2 regions of the Mesorhizobium sp. M1295 genome follow, and region 2 is predicted to be linked to the other one. Evidence: predicted binding sites of a transcription regulator. Region 2 holds the regulator's gene; the other holds the start of a gene.
The links. Region 2 encodes HrcA, which represses chaperone genes, less so after heat shock. Its sites were predicted from a motif close to GTTAGCACTCNCNNNNNGNGAGTGCTAAC; they were not measured.
Positions count from the first base shown of each region.

Region 1: groES (co-chaperone GroES) is a predicted target of HrcA. The motif match lies at 1,466-1,494, and genes of this name have one in related genera.

Region 1 is NZ_JAMYLU010000029.1:19,250-25,018, forward strand. Features, by position in the region: gene NKH29_RS28405 (S46 family peptidase) at 99-746, opposite strand; gene NKH29_RS28410 (S46 family peptidase) at 793-1,068, opposite strand; gene groES (co-chaperone GroES) at 1,547-1,843, shown strand; gene groL (chaperonin GroEL) at 1,909-3,564, shown strand; gene NKH29_RS28425 (hypothetical protein) at 3,751-3,978, shown strand; gene NKH29_RS28430 (hypothetical protein) at 4,012-4,170, shown strand; gene NKH29_RS28435 (HPP family protein) at 5,000-5,769, shown strand, end outside.
Region 2 is NZ_JAMYLU010000005.1:181,309-187,077, reverse strand. Features, by position in the region: gene NKH29_RS10255 (glutathione S-transferase family protein) at 1-145, opposite strand, end outside; gene cysK (cysteine synthase A) at 329-1,309, opposite strand; partial or broken gene NKH29_RS10245 (LysE family translocator) at 1,475-2,091, opposite strand; gene NKH29_RS10240 (PQQ-dependent sugar dehydrogenase) at 2,179-3,531, opposite strand; gene NKH29_RS10235 (hypothetical protein) at 3,633-3,830, opposite strand; gene hrcA (heat-inducible transcriptional repressor HrcA) at 3,864-4,976, opposite strand; gene rph (ribonuclease PH) at 5,109-5,769, shown strand, end outside.

The DNA.
Region 1 (5,769 bases), on a different contig from region 2:
GATGGGGAGTCGCGCCAGCAGGGTGGGAGCCACGTCCAGTGCCACCGACCATGCGAGATGCCGATTGTTGGCGCGTCTGTCAGTTCGCGCGGCCATATTCATTCTGGTGCCGATCTGTTGCCTTTTCTGCTTTTCCCATGCGTTTTAGGCCGAGCCAATTTGTGAAGCGGGCGGTCAATGGATCTGCGCCTCGCGATTGCCTGCCGTTGCCTTTTGATCTGGGCGACATAATCCGAGAGCGAACGCTGCAACCGCGGTTCGAATTGCGCGAAGTTGAACCGGACTTCATCCGCCGTCAGGAACTGGTGGGTTGCGCCGGGAAAGCCGGCGACCATCACAAGGTCGCCTTCCTTGACGCCTGCACAGGCTATGGGTAGCCAACTCTTCGGCCGGTAAGGCACATTGTCGCGCGCATATGGCCGGGAGGAACCATCAGGAGCGACATAGGCGCGATAAAAGCCGAAGTCGCCTGTGTGGCGCGGCCACATCCAATTGTCCGTTTCGCCGCCGAAGTTACCGATGCCGAGCGCGGGCGCATAGACAAGGCGCACGTCCTCGATTTCGAGCTTCTGCTGGAGATAGTAGGAGGCGCCGCCATAATAGGCCCCTACGTCGCAGCGGCGATTGGGCTGTCCTTCACATGCGGCGATCAGGGCCTTGCGGTTCGTGGCGAGCCGCTCATAGCGGGCAAACCCATTCAGCTTGTCCGAGACGCCCTTGAGTATTTCGGCGGTCACATCCCGCATGTCCTCGATCACATGGATTCGGCTGCCTGGCGCCGCGGGCAATTCTTCACCCAGGGCTCTTCGCCAGAAAGCCGTCTGTGAGATAGTCCTGGCCCTCTTTGCTGTGGTATTGGATGGATTCGAACACCCAGTGATGATTGGTTGCGACCAGCCCTTGTGGACTGACGAACGAGGCGGAGCATCCGCCCAGTGATACGATCGCGTTGAGCGGGTCAGCGTCCAGACGGCCGCATGGCCGCGCCCACTTCCGCAGTCTGGCCCGGCATCCACATACCTTCGTCCGCCGACGTAGCCGTGACCGTCCAGAGCAAGGCGATGGCAGTTGCTTTGGCCAAACATTTCAAATTCGAGTTCATGCTGACTGTCGCTCTCATCTTGCCTCCTGTTCTCCGCAGATTGGATTGGTGACTATCGGGATGGCCGGAGTCCTGGCGCCCGCGCGGCGGCCAACACCGTAAACACCGAGTGGACCCGTTAACCGCAAGAGTCCTGATGGCGTTCACCTCTCATATTTGTCGCGCGCAACGTTTGCGGATCATCCGCTGCACCAATCGTGCCAAATGAATAAAGCCTTCAGTTACAAATGGTGAGCCGCCCCATCCATGTCCGATCTCCGACGTCTTTCACGTAAAGGGCTCGGTGCTTCCACGCTCGTTTGCTCTTCGCCCGTCCCTCTTCCGTCTTGACTAGCAGGAGCCTACGGCCTATCTCACTGCCGCGTTAGCACTCGCTTCTGGTGAGTGCTAACCACGCTCCGGCAACGGAGAACCGTTCAACATCCGCACCAGGGAAATCCAAAAATGGCAAAGTCGAATTTCCGGCCGCTGCATGACCGCGTGGTCGTTCGCCGCGTCGAGTCCGAAGCGAAGACCGCCGGCGGGATCATCATCCCCGATACGGCTAAGGAAAAGCCGCAGGAAGGCGAGATCATCGCCATCGGTTCCGGCGCCCGTGACGAGGTTGGCAAGCTCGTCCCGCTGGACGTCAAGGCTGGCGACCGCATCCTGTTCGGCAAGTGGTCGGGCACCGAAGTCAAGCTCAACGGCGAAGACCTTCTGATCATGAAGGAAGCGGACATCATGGGCGTCATCGGCTGACACGCCGCCGCCTTTCATCCGCACCATCCAATCTGAATTTCGGGCGAAATGCCCAGGAGTAAAAAATGGCTGCCAAAGACGTAAAATTCTCCCGTGACGCCCGTGAGCGCATGCTGCGCGGCGTCAACATCCTCGCCGACGCGGTGAAGGTCACGCTCGGCCCCAAGGGCCGCAACGTCGTCATCGACAAGTCGTTCGGCGCACCGCGCATCACCAAGGACGGCGTCACCGTCGCCAAGGAAATTGAGCTTGAGGACAAGTTCGAGAACATGGGCGCGCAGATGGTCCGCGAAGTTGCTTCGAAGACCAACGACATCGCCGGCGACGGCACCACGACGGCGACCGTTCTGGCGCAGTCGATCGTCCAGGAAGGCCACAAGGCGGTTGCCGCCGGCATGAACCCGATGGACCTCAAGCGCGGCATCGACCTTGCGGTTAGCGACGTCGTCGCGACGCTGATCAAGAACGCCAAGAAGATCAAGACCTCGGAAGAGGTTGCCCAGGTCGGCACCATCGCCGGCAATGGCGACGTTTCGGTCGGCTCGATGATCGCTGAAGCGATGCAGAAGGTCGGCAATGAGGGCGTCATCACGGTTGAGGAAGCCAAGACCGCCGAGACCGAGCTCGAAGTGGTCGAAGGCATGCAGTTCGACCGCGGCTATCTCTCGCCCTACTTCGTCACCAACGCCGAAAAGATGGTTGCGGATCTGGAAGACGCCTACATTCTTCTCCACGAGAAGAAGCTCTCCAACCTGCAGGCCATGCTGCCGATCCTCGAGGCCGTCGTGCAGACCTCGAAGCCGCTGGTCATCATCTCGGAAGATGTCGAAGGCGAGGCCCTGGCCACGCTGGTCGTCAACAAGCTGCGTGGCGGCCTGAAGATCGCTGCCGTCAAGGCGCCGGGCTTTGGTGATCGCCGCAAGGCCATGCTGGAAGACATCGCCATCCTCACCGGTGGCCAGGTCATTTCCGAAGACCTCGGCATCAAGCTCGAGAATGTCGGCCTCAACATGCTCGGCCGCGCCAAGAAGGTGTCGATCTCCAAGGAGAACACCACCATCGTCGACGGCGCCGGCAAGAAGGAAGAAATCCAGGGCCGCGTTGCCCAGATCAAGCAGCAGATCGAGGAGACCACCTCGGACTACGACAAGGAGAAGCTGCAGGAACGTCTCGCCAAGCTGGCGGGCGGCGTTGCCGTCATCCGCGTCGGCGGTGCGACCGAAGTGGAAGTCAAGGAAAAGAAGGACCGCGTCGATGACGCCCTCAACGCGACCCGTGCGGCCGTCGAAGAAGGCATCGTTCCCGGCGGCGGCGTCGCCCTGCTGCGCGCTTCGCTGGCCATCACCGTCACCGGCGCTAACTCCGACCAGACCGCGGGCATCGCAATCGTGCGTCGCGCGCTGCAGGCTCCGGCCCGTCAGATCGCGGCCAACGCCGGTGCGGAAGCATCGATCGTTGCCGGCAAGATCCTTGAGAACAAGGGCGCGACCTTCGGTTACAACGCCCAGACCGGCGAATATGGCGACATGATCGCCATGGGTATCGTCGATCCGGTCAAGGTTGTGCGCACGGCTCTGCAGGACGCGGCCTCGGTCGCCGGCCTGCTGGTCACCACCGAAGCTATGATCGCCGAGGCTCCGAAGAAGGAGTCGGCTGGCGGCGGCATGCCGGCTGGTATGCCCGGCGGTGGCATGGGCGGCATGGGCGGTATGGATTTCTAATTCAGCCGATCTCGCAAGCTTACGGAAAGGGCGGCAGCGATGCCGCCCTTTTGTGTGTGCCGAGCATGATCGACAGCTTTAGACGTGCAAGTCCTCTACCCAGCCTGATGGCGGCGAAGCGCAATGGCGTCGTCGTGAGACGGGTCTGGCCGTGTCCTTTCGTTCAGCCGCTGGTCGAAACTCACGATGATCGTGCTGCCTTCCGCCGTGCCGTCGATCTTTACAGGGCTGCGAGAAGGCCTTGCCAACGGCTGGCAGACCCTGGTTGCGGTAGAACTCATCGCATCGTTCGAAGGGCTCCGATTACCTGATCGCCTATGGTCGTCAGCTCTTTCAATTGGAACTCGTTCTTTCGGCCATGATCGTGGTCGGCCTGACCGGATTGGGACCCACGGCCTGCTCACGCTTGCCTAAAACCATCTGCAACGCTGGCGTCCGGAGACCCAGATGAGCCTGCTCACGATTACAGGTCTGGATAGGCTGTCGCACGGCGCTTCCATCGCACCGCCGCCCTTCCGCTTCATCGGCCGACATCTGCGGCCGCTTGCGGAGCCGATGGCGCTGCTCGCGATTTTGGGAGTTGCTCGCCCATGCCGGCGCTGCTGACCCACGTTTTCTACCGCGGCTGGAAGAGGTGGCGGCCGCGGCATGGCAGAGTTCAGCCGAGGTGGCCTTGGCTCCAATCTTCTGGCGAGCCTGGAACGTGACCTGATCGGTTTCGTGTGTGGCAGTGTGGCGGAAACGCGTTTGGTCTGGTGATCGGATTTTCCCGCCTCATCGAACGCCTGAGAGGCTCGTGGTCGCGGTTGTATTACCGCTATTACGTGACCTGATCACGTTGACGATGCCAGCACCTTCATTGGCCACTTTCTGGACCATGTACGTCACATCAGGCTCCCCCGCCCGATCGACACGAGCCGGCTCTGTAACCAAGCCGCCGTCATATAGCGGTTCCACGACGGCACTGGCGGCAGTCGTCTTCTCAGCGGCTACAGGTGGACGTTTCAGCATGACGCCAACGAATCCGATGGTGGCAAGGACAGGCAGACCAAGCACCGCGTAGAAGCTGTACTCCGCTGGAGTTCGCCTCGGAAGTGGAGCGACAAGGGCCTGATTTGTCTTGCCATGCCACATTGTCAGCACGCTTTTCGAAGCCTCTGAATTCCTTAGTGTCCATCCCAGCTCGACCTCCGACCATCCCCATTTCCGGCTGCCCGCGGCACGGCAGCCCTTGGCCTCTAGCTGCGCTCGAGCGGATCAGCGTGCCGTCTGCCTTCTCTAGCCGATCAAAATGTCTGCACCCATTTGGCAATGGCCGTTTCGCGCAAAAGTATTCCCCCGTGAGCCGACTTTCCGAATTGGCTTAACTTCCAAATCTGTGGCTTTGCCTGCATTGCGGAGCGCGGAGTTCCGACCACTCGCCCAAGGGTATGCCATGGCGTTTCGTCTCTTTGTTCCGATCCTTGCCGGTGCAACGCTGCGCGAGCGGCTGCTCGCCTGCATCGGGGCCATGATCGGCATCGCATTGACTGGCGTGATCAGTGCGCTGGCGAACGGGTCTGGCCCACATGTCGCACTGCTAGTTGCTCCAATGGGAGCATCGGCCGTGCTGCTCTTTGCCGTGCCTTCAAGCCCGCTGGCGCAACCTTGGTCGATTATCGGTGGCAATACGATTTCGGCGCTGGTCGGGGTGATCGTGGCGCATTTCGTGCGTGAACCCATTCTTGCTACCGGCATTGCGGTGGCGCTGGCCATCGCCGCCATGTCGTTCACGCGCTGCCTGCATCCGCCGGGTGGCGCCGCCGCCTTAACTGCGGTGTTCGGCGGACCGGCCGTCTTCAGTTCCGGCTTGCTGTTTCCCTTCGTTCCGGTAGCGCTGAACTCGATCGTGCTGGTCGCACTCGGCTACGGCATCCATAAACTGTCGCGGCGCAACTATCCACATGTGGCGGCCCCCGCCCTTAAAAGCGCGCATGGAACCATCGATCCGCCGGCGCGGGAGCGGGTCGGCTTCCAGCCCGAGGATATCGATGCCGCGCTCGGCGCGCTGGAGGAAACCTTCGATATCGACCGCAACGATCTTGAGCGGCTGCTGCGGCAGGTCGAGTTGCAGGCGATGGTGCGCTCCCACCGCACCCTGCTGTGCGAGGACATCATGTCGCGCGATGTGATTTCGGTCGATGAACATGCGCCTGCCGACCAGGC
Region 2 (5,769 bases):
CCTGGTTCAAGGGATTGATGTCGAGGAAGGCCTGGTTGGGTCGGCCTTTTGGAACATCGATCTGGTCGAAAGGCACTCCCGCTAAAGCAAGCGCCGCCTCGACGACAAAGCCGCCGGTATTGGCACGCGTATAGAGCTTGTACATGAAGTCCTCCACCTGCCGGTGCAGCGACGATTTGATATGGAAGTGACTCGCCGCTCAAGCGAACGACGCCCGCCACAGGTGGTTTTTCAGCAGTCCACGCCGAAGCGTCGAAACAGAACTTTTTATGCCGGAGGGGCAGCGCGAAGGATCGCTACGAACCGGCCAAAAACTCCTGTCCAGACTCTAAGCACCCAATCCCTCGAATAGGATCGTGGAGAGATAGCGCTCGGCGAAGGAGGGGATGACGACGACGAGGTTCTTGCCCTTGTTCTCCGGCCGCGAGCCGACGACGATCGCCGCCTGCAGGGCGGCACCCGACGAGATGCCGACCGGTACACCTTCGAGACGGGCGACGAGCCGTGCATTGGCGACCGAATCCTCGTTCGAGACCTTGACGATCTCGTCGTAGATCGTCGTGTCGAGGATTTTTGGTGCGAAGCCGGCGCCAATGCCCTGGATCTTGTGCGGGCCGGGTTGGCCGCCGGACAGTACCGGCGAGGCCTCCGGCTCGACGGCGACGACATGCACCGAGGGCTTGCGCTTCTTCAGCACCTGGCCGACGCCGGTGATGGTGCCGCCGGTTCCAATGCCGGCAACGAAGATATCGACTTCGCCATGGGTGTCGTTCCAGATTTCCTCGGCTGTGGTGCGGCGATGGATTTCCGGATTGGCCGGGTTCTCGAATTGTTGCGGAATGACGGCATCGGGCAGCGTCGCGGCCAGCTCGTCGGCCTTGGCGATGGCGCCCTTCATGCCTTTCGGCCCTTCGGTCAGCACCAGCTCGGCGCCGAGCAGCGCCAGCATTTTGCGGCGCTCGACCGACATGGTTTCCGGCATCGTCAGGATCAGCTTGTAGCCTTTGGCGGCGGCGGCAAAGGCGAGCGCGATGCCGGTATTGCCCGAGGTCGGCTCGATAAGCGTGGTCTTGCCGGGCGTAATCCTCCCAGAAGCCTCCAGTGCCTCGATCATCGACACGCCGATGCGGTCCTTGACCGAGGCGATCGGGTTGAAGAATTCGAGCTTGGCCAGCAGATTGGCGACGACACCCTTCTCCCTGGCGAATTTGTCGAGCCGCACCAACGGCGTGTCGCCGATCGTCTCGGTGATCGAATTGTAGATGCGGCCGCGGCCGGGCACGTGTGTGGGGGTGGCGGGCTTGTTCATTGATTTTCCTCCCAGAGGTCAAGCGGCAAGAGTCGGGCGGGCATAAGATAGAGCCATCCGCCGCGCAAGATAGGCTGTCGATCGAAAATATCCGAGTGAAGTTCGTGCCGAATGCCCTCGCCTTGGAAAGGCGTGACAATTCCTGGCCGGCTTGGCGAAAGAGGTCTATTGGCGGGCGGCGATAGCTGCCGCCGCCCCGATCATGAAACCGGCGGCGGTGCGGTTGAGTGCCCTCAGCGCCCGCGGCGACTTCAGGAACCAGCGCGCTTGGCCGCGAGCGCCAGATAAGGCACCAGCACCACAAGCAGGACGACGATCGTGAGCGCAACTAGGATGCCGTAATCGGCCAGCGTGATCGTCTTCAGATCGACGATGGTCGGGGTGATGGCTAGATAGAAGATCATCGTCTTCGGATTGCCGAGCGTGACGGCGAGACCGGCTACAAAGCTGGATGCCAAGCCGCCCTTGCCTTTCTTCGCCTCCACCGTCTCGGGCGTGATGCCGTTCGTCCAGAAACGCCAGCCAAGAAAAGCGAGGTAGGCGACGCCCAGCCATTTGATGATCAGAAAGATCATGCCAAAGGTCTGTGCGACGAAAGCGAGGCCGAGCACCACGGCCGTGAGATACGTCAGGTCGCCGAGCATCAGCCCGAAGGACATGGCCAGCGACGAGCGGAAGCCGGAACCCAGCGCACGCGCAACGAGTGCGGTGACGCCGGGGCCGGGGATGGCTGCGGCGATGCCGAGGGCAGCACTATAGGCGAGGAACCCGGTGAGCGTCATGATTCGCTCTTGTCGCACAATGTGGAAGTTGGGTGAATTCCCTCGGCCCGGATTCGATTGCGCCAGCGCAGCAGGCGACACCGCCGTTCAAGAGCGGCCGTCTTCGTAGGTAACGCGCCAGATGGTGCCGTTGCCGTCCTCGGTGACGATCAGCGAGCCGTCCTTGGCGATGGCGATACCGACCGGGCGGCCCCAGACGGCGTCGTTCGAGATAACGAGGCCGGTCATGAAGTCCTCATATTCGCCGGTCGGCTTGCCATCCCTGAATTTGAGCCTCACCACCTTGTAGCCGGTCCTGGCGCCACGGTTCCACGAACCATGCATGGTGACGAAGGCGTCACCCTGATAATCCGCCGGAAAGTTGTTGCCGTCGTAGAAGGCTATGTTCATCGGCGCCGAATGCGCCTGCATCAGCACGTCGGGGACAGTGGCCTTGCCGGCGAGGTCGGGCCGCTCGCCCTGATGGCGCGGATCCTCGTGATTGCCGATGTAGTACCAAGGCCAACCATAGAATCCGCCGTCCTTGACTGCAGTTGCAAATTCGAACGGCACATTGTCGCCGAGTTCGTCGCGCTCATTGACGACGCACCACAATGCGCCGGTGGCGGGCTGCACGGTCATGCCCGTACAGTTGCGCAGGCCGGTGGCGACAGTTCGGGGATTTTTCCCATCCGGGTCGAAGGCGAGCACATCGGCACGGCCGTCCTCGGAGCCCCAGGCCGCACCGAGCGGCTTTGAGTTCACCCAGGCGTCCAAGCCATCATCCGGCTCCTCCATGTCCTCGCCGACGTTCGACGCGGAGCCAACCGACAGATAAAGCGTCTTGCCGTCCGGCGAGAAGGCGATGTCGCGGGTCGTGTGACCACCCGACGGGATTTCCGCGACAATGGTTTCTGGTTTGCCGGATGCCTTCAGGTCGCCGTCGCGATAAGGAAAGCGGACGATGCTGTCGCTGTTTGCGACATAGACCCATTGCGGCTTGTCTCCTGGCGGATAGAAGGCGATGCCGTAGGGATAACTGAGCCCCTTGGCGAAGATCGCTTTCTCGATGGGCTTGGCGCTGTCCTCGGCGAGACGGTAGACACGTATCTGGTCGGCATGGCTGTTGGCAACGAACAGGTCGCCATTCGGAGCGACGCGCACGACGCGCGGATTGACGATGCCGGATGCGATCAGTTCGGCCGAAAAGCCCGGCGGCAAATCTGGCTTGGCGCTTTCGGGCCGTTCCGCCACGCCGGCGCCGTTCGAAGCGGATTGGGCGGGATCGGCTGGCGGCATGTCTTGCGCCCCGATCAGGCGGCGGGTGCCAGGCCTGTCGGCGTGCCAATCGCCAAAAGCGGCTTCGCCTTTGAGCACCTTCTGATCCGCCTGCTGGGCGGCTGCCGGTGTCGCAACAAGGAGAGCAGCGGCAATGGCCGCAAAGCCGCCAGATCGGATCATCAACGTCCTCCGGGATTCGCCTCGAAAAGGGCAAACGGGATGAGGCATTGGTCGTTCCAAGCGGCCGTCCAGCACACGAGGATTTGAAGCCGAACCCCGATTCACTTGCCGGCGGCGTAGAAATCGTCGTCGAGGCGCTTTTCCAGCGCGACCAGATCGGCCGGCAGCGGCAAGCCCATGGCCCGCATCTCTTGCAGCTTCTCGCGCAACTGCTCTTGCACCTCGTGCTGATCCTCTGGCTGGTTGATCATTTCTTCGAGCAGCAGGCTGATCTGGGCCTTGAACGATTCCAGCGCCATTCTTTTTCTCCTTGCGGCAGGCCGCGGCGGCTCCTAGCGCAGCATGCGCGAAATCAGCTGCGCGGTATAGTCGACCATCGGTACTATGCGCGCATAATTCAGCCGCGTCGGCCCGATGACGCCGAGCGCACCGACGACGCGGGCGTCCTTGTCGCGATAGGGTGCCACCACCAGTGATGAGCCCGACAGAGAAAACAGCTTGTTTTCCGAACCGATGAAGATGCGCACGCCCGGGCCCTCCTCGGCGAGGTCGAGGAGCTGGATCAGTCCGTCCTGGGTTTCGAGATCCTCGAAGAGATGCCGCAGCAATTCGATGTCGGCCTGGGCAGTGACGTTTTCCAGGAGATTGGCGCGGCCGCGCACGATAAGCCGCCCAGGCACCCCGCTTTCGGCGCCTGCCCAGACCGCCAGGCCCTTCTCGACCAGATCCTGTGAAAGCGTATCGAGGGCTGCCCTGGTCTCTTCCTTGATGCGGGCGATCTCGACCCGCGCTTCGGCCAGGGTGCGGCCGCGAATATGGGCGTTGAGGAAATTGGAGGCTTCGTGCAATTGCGAGACGGTGATGCCGGCGGGCAGATCGACGACGCGATTTTCGACGTCGCCGTTCTGCGAGACCAGCACGGCCAACGCCTTGGTCGGCTCGAGCTGGATGAATTCGATGTGCTTCAGCGCCACCTCGTTCTTGGCGGCGAGCACAAGGCCGGCGCCGCGCGACATGCCGGACAGCATCTGGCTGGCCTCGGTCAGCATATGCTCCAGCGTCGCGCCCGAGCCGGAGGCGCGCACCTGCGCCTCGATGGTGCGGCGCTCCTCGTCGGAGAGGTCACCGAGTTCCATGAACGCATCGACGAAGAAGCGCAGGCCAGCCTGGGTCGGCAGACGGCCGGCCGAAATATGCGGCGCATAGATCAGGCCGAGATGCTCGAGGTCGCTCATCACGTTGCGGATGGTGGCCGGCGATAGCGACGACGGCAGGATGCGCGACAGGCTGCGCGAGCCGACCGGCTCGCCATCCCTCAGATAAGAATCGACGATGCGCCGGAAGATGTCGCGCGAACGCATGTCGAGCGATTGAAGCGCGGGCGATTGCAGCGCGTGCGACGGGAGCACGTGCGATTGCGAACCGGGATCGACTGCCTTGGTCATTTCGAGCCAAAAACCTCCGGCCCGAAGATATAGACTTCCGCGGCGTCGGCGCAACCGGTCCATTTTCCTTTGCGCCTCACGCCCCGTGCGGCTACAAGCCGGCCAAGATCCCGAAGAAAGAAAGAAGCCTGAATGCGCCCTTCCAAACGCCAGTTCGACGAAATGCGCCCCATCTCCTTCGAGCGCGGCGTCTCCAAGCATGCGGAAGGCTCGTGCCTGGTGAAGTTCGGCGACACGCATGTGCTGTGCACGGCCAGCCTGGAGGAAAAGGTGCCGGGTTGGATGCGCAACTCCGGTAAGGGCTGGGTGACGGCGGAATACGGCATGCTGCCGCGTTCGACCGGCGAGCGCATGCGCCGCGAGGCTTCGGCCGGCAAACAAGGCGGCCGCACGCTGGAGATCCAGCGGCTGATCGGCCGCTCCCTGCGCGCCGTGGTCGATCTGCAGGCGCTCGGCGAGCAGCAGATCACCGTCGACTGTGATGTGATCCAGGCCGATGGCGGCACGCGCACCGCTTCGATCACCGGCGGCTGGGTGGCGCTTTACGATTGCCTGCGCTGGATGGAAGCCCGCCAAATGGCGAGCCTGGGCAAGGTGCTGAAGGATCACGTTGCGGCGATCTCCTGCGGCATCCATGATGGTCAGCCGGTCATCGACCTTGACTATATCGAGGATTCCTCGGCCGGAACCGACGCCAATTTCGTCATGACCGGCAAGGGCGGCATCGTCGAGATCCAGGGCACGGCCGAGGGCGAACCGTTCTCGGAAGAGCAGTTCGCGGCCTTGATGGGGC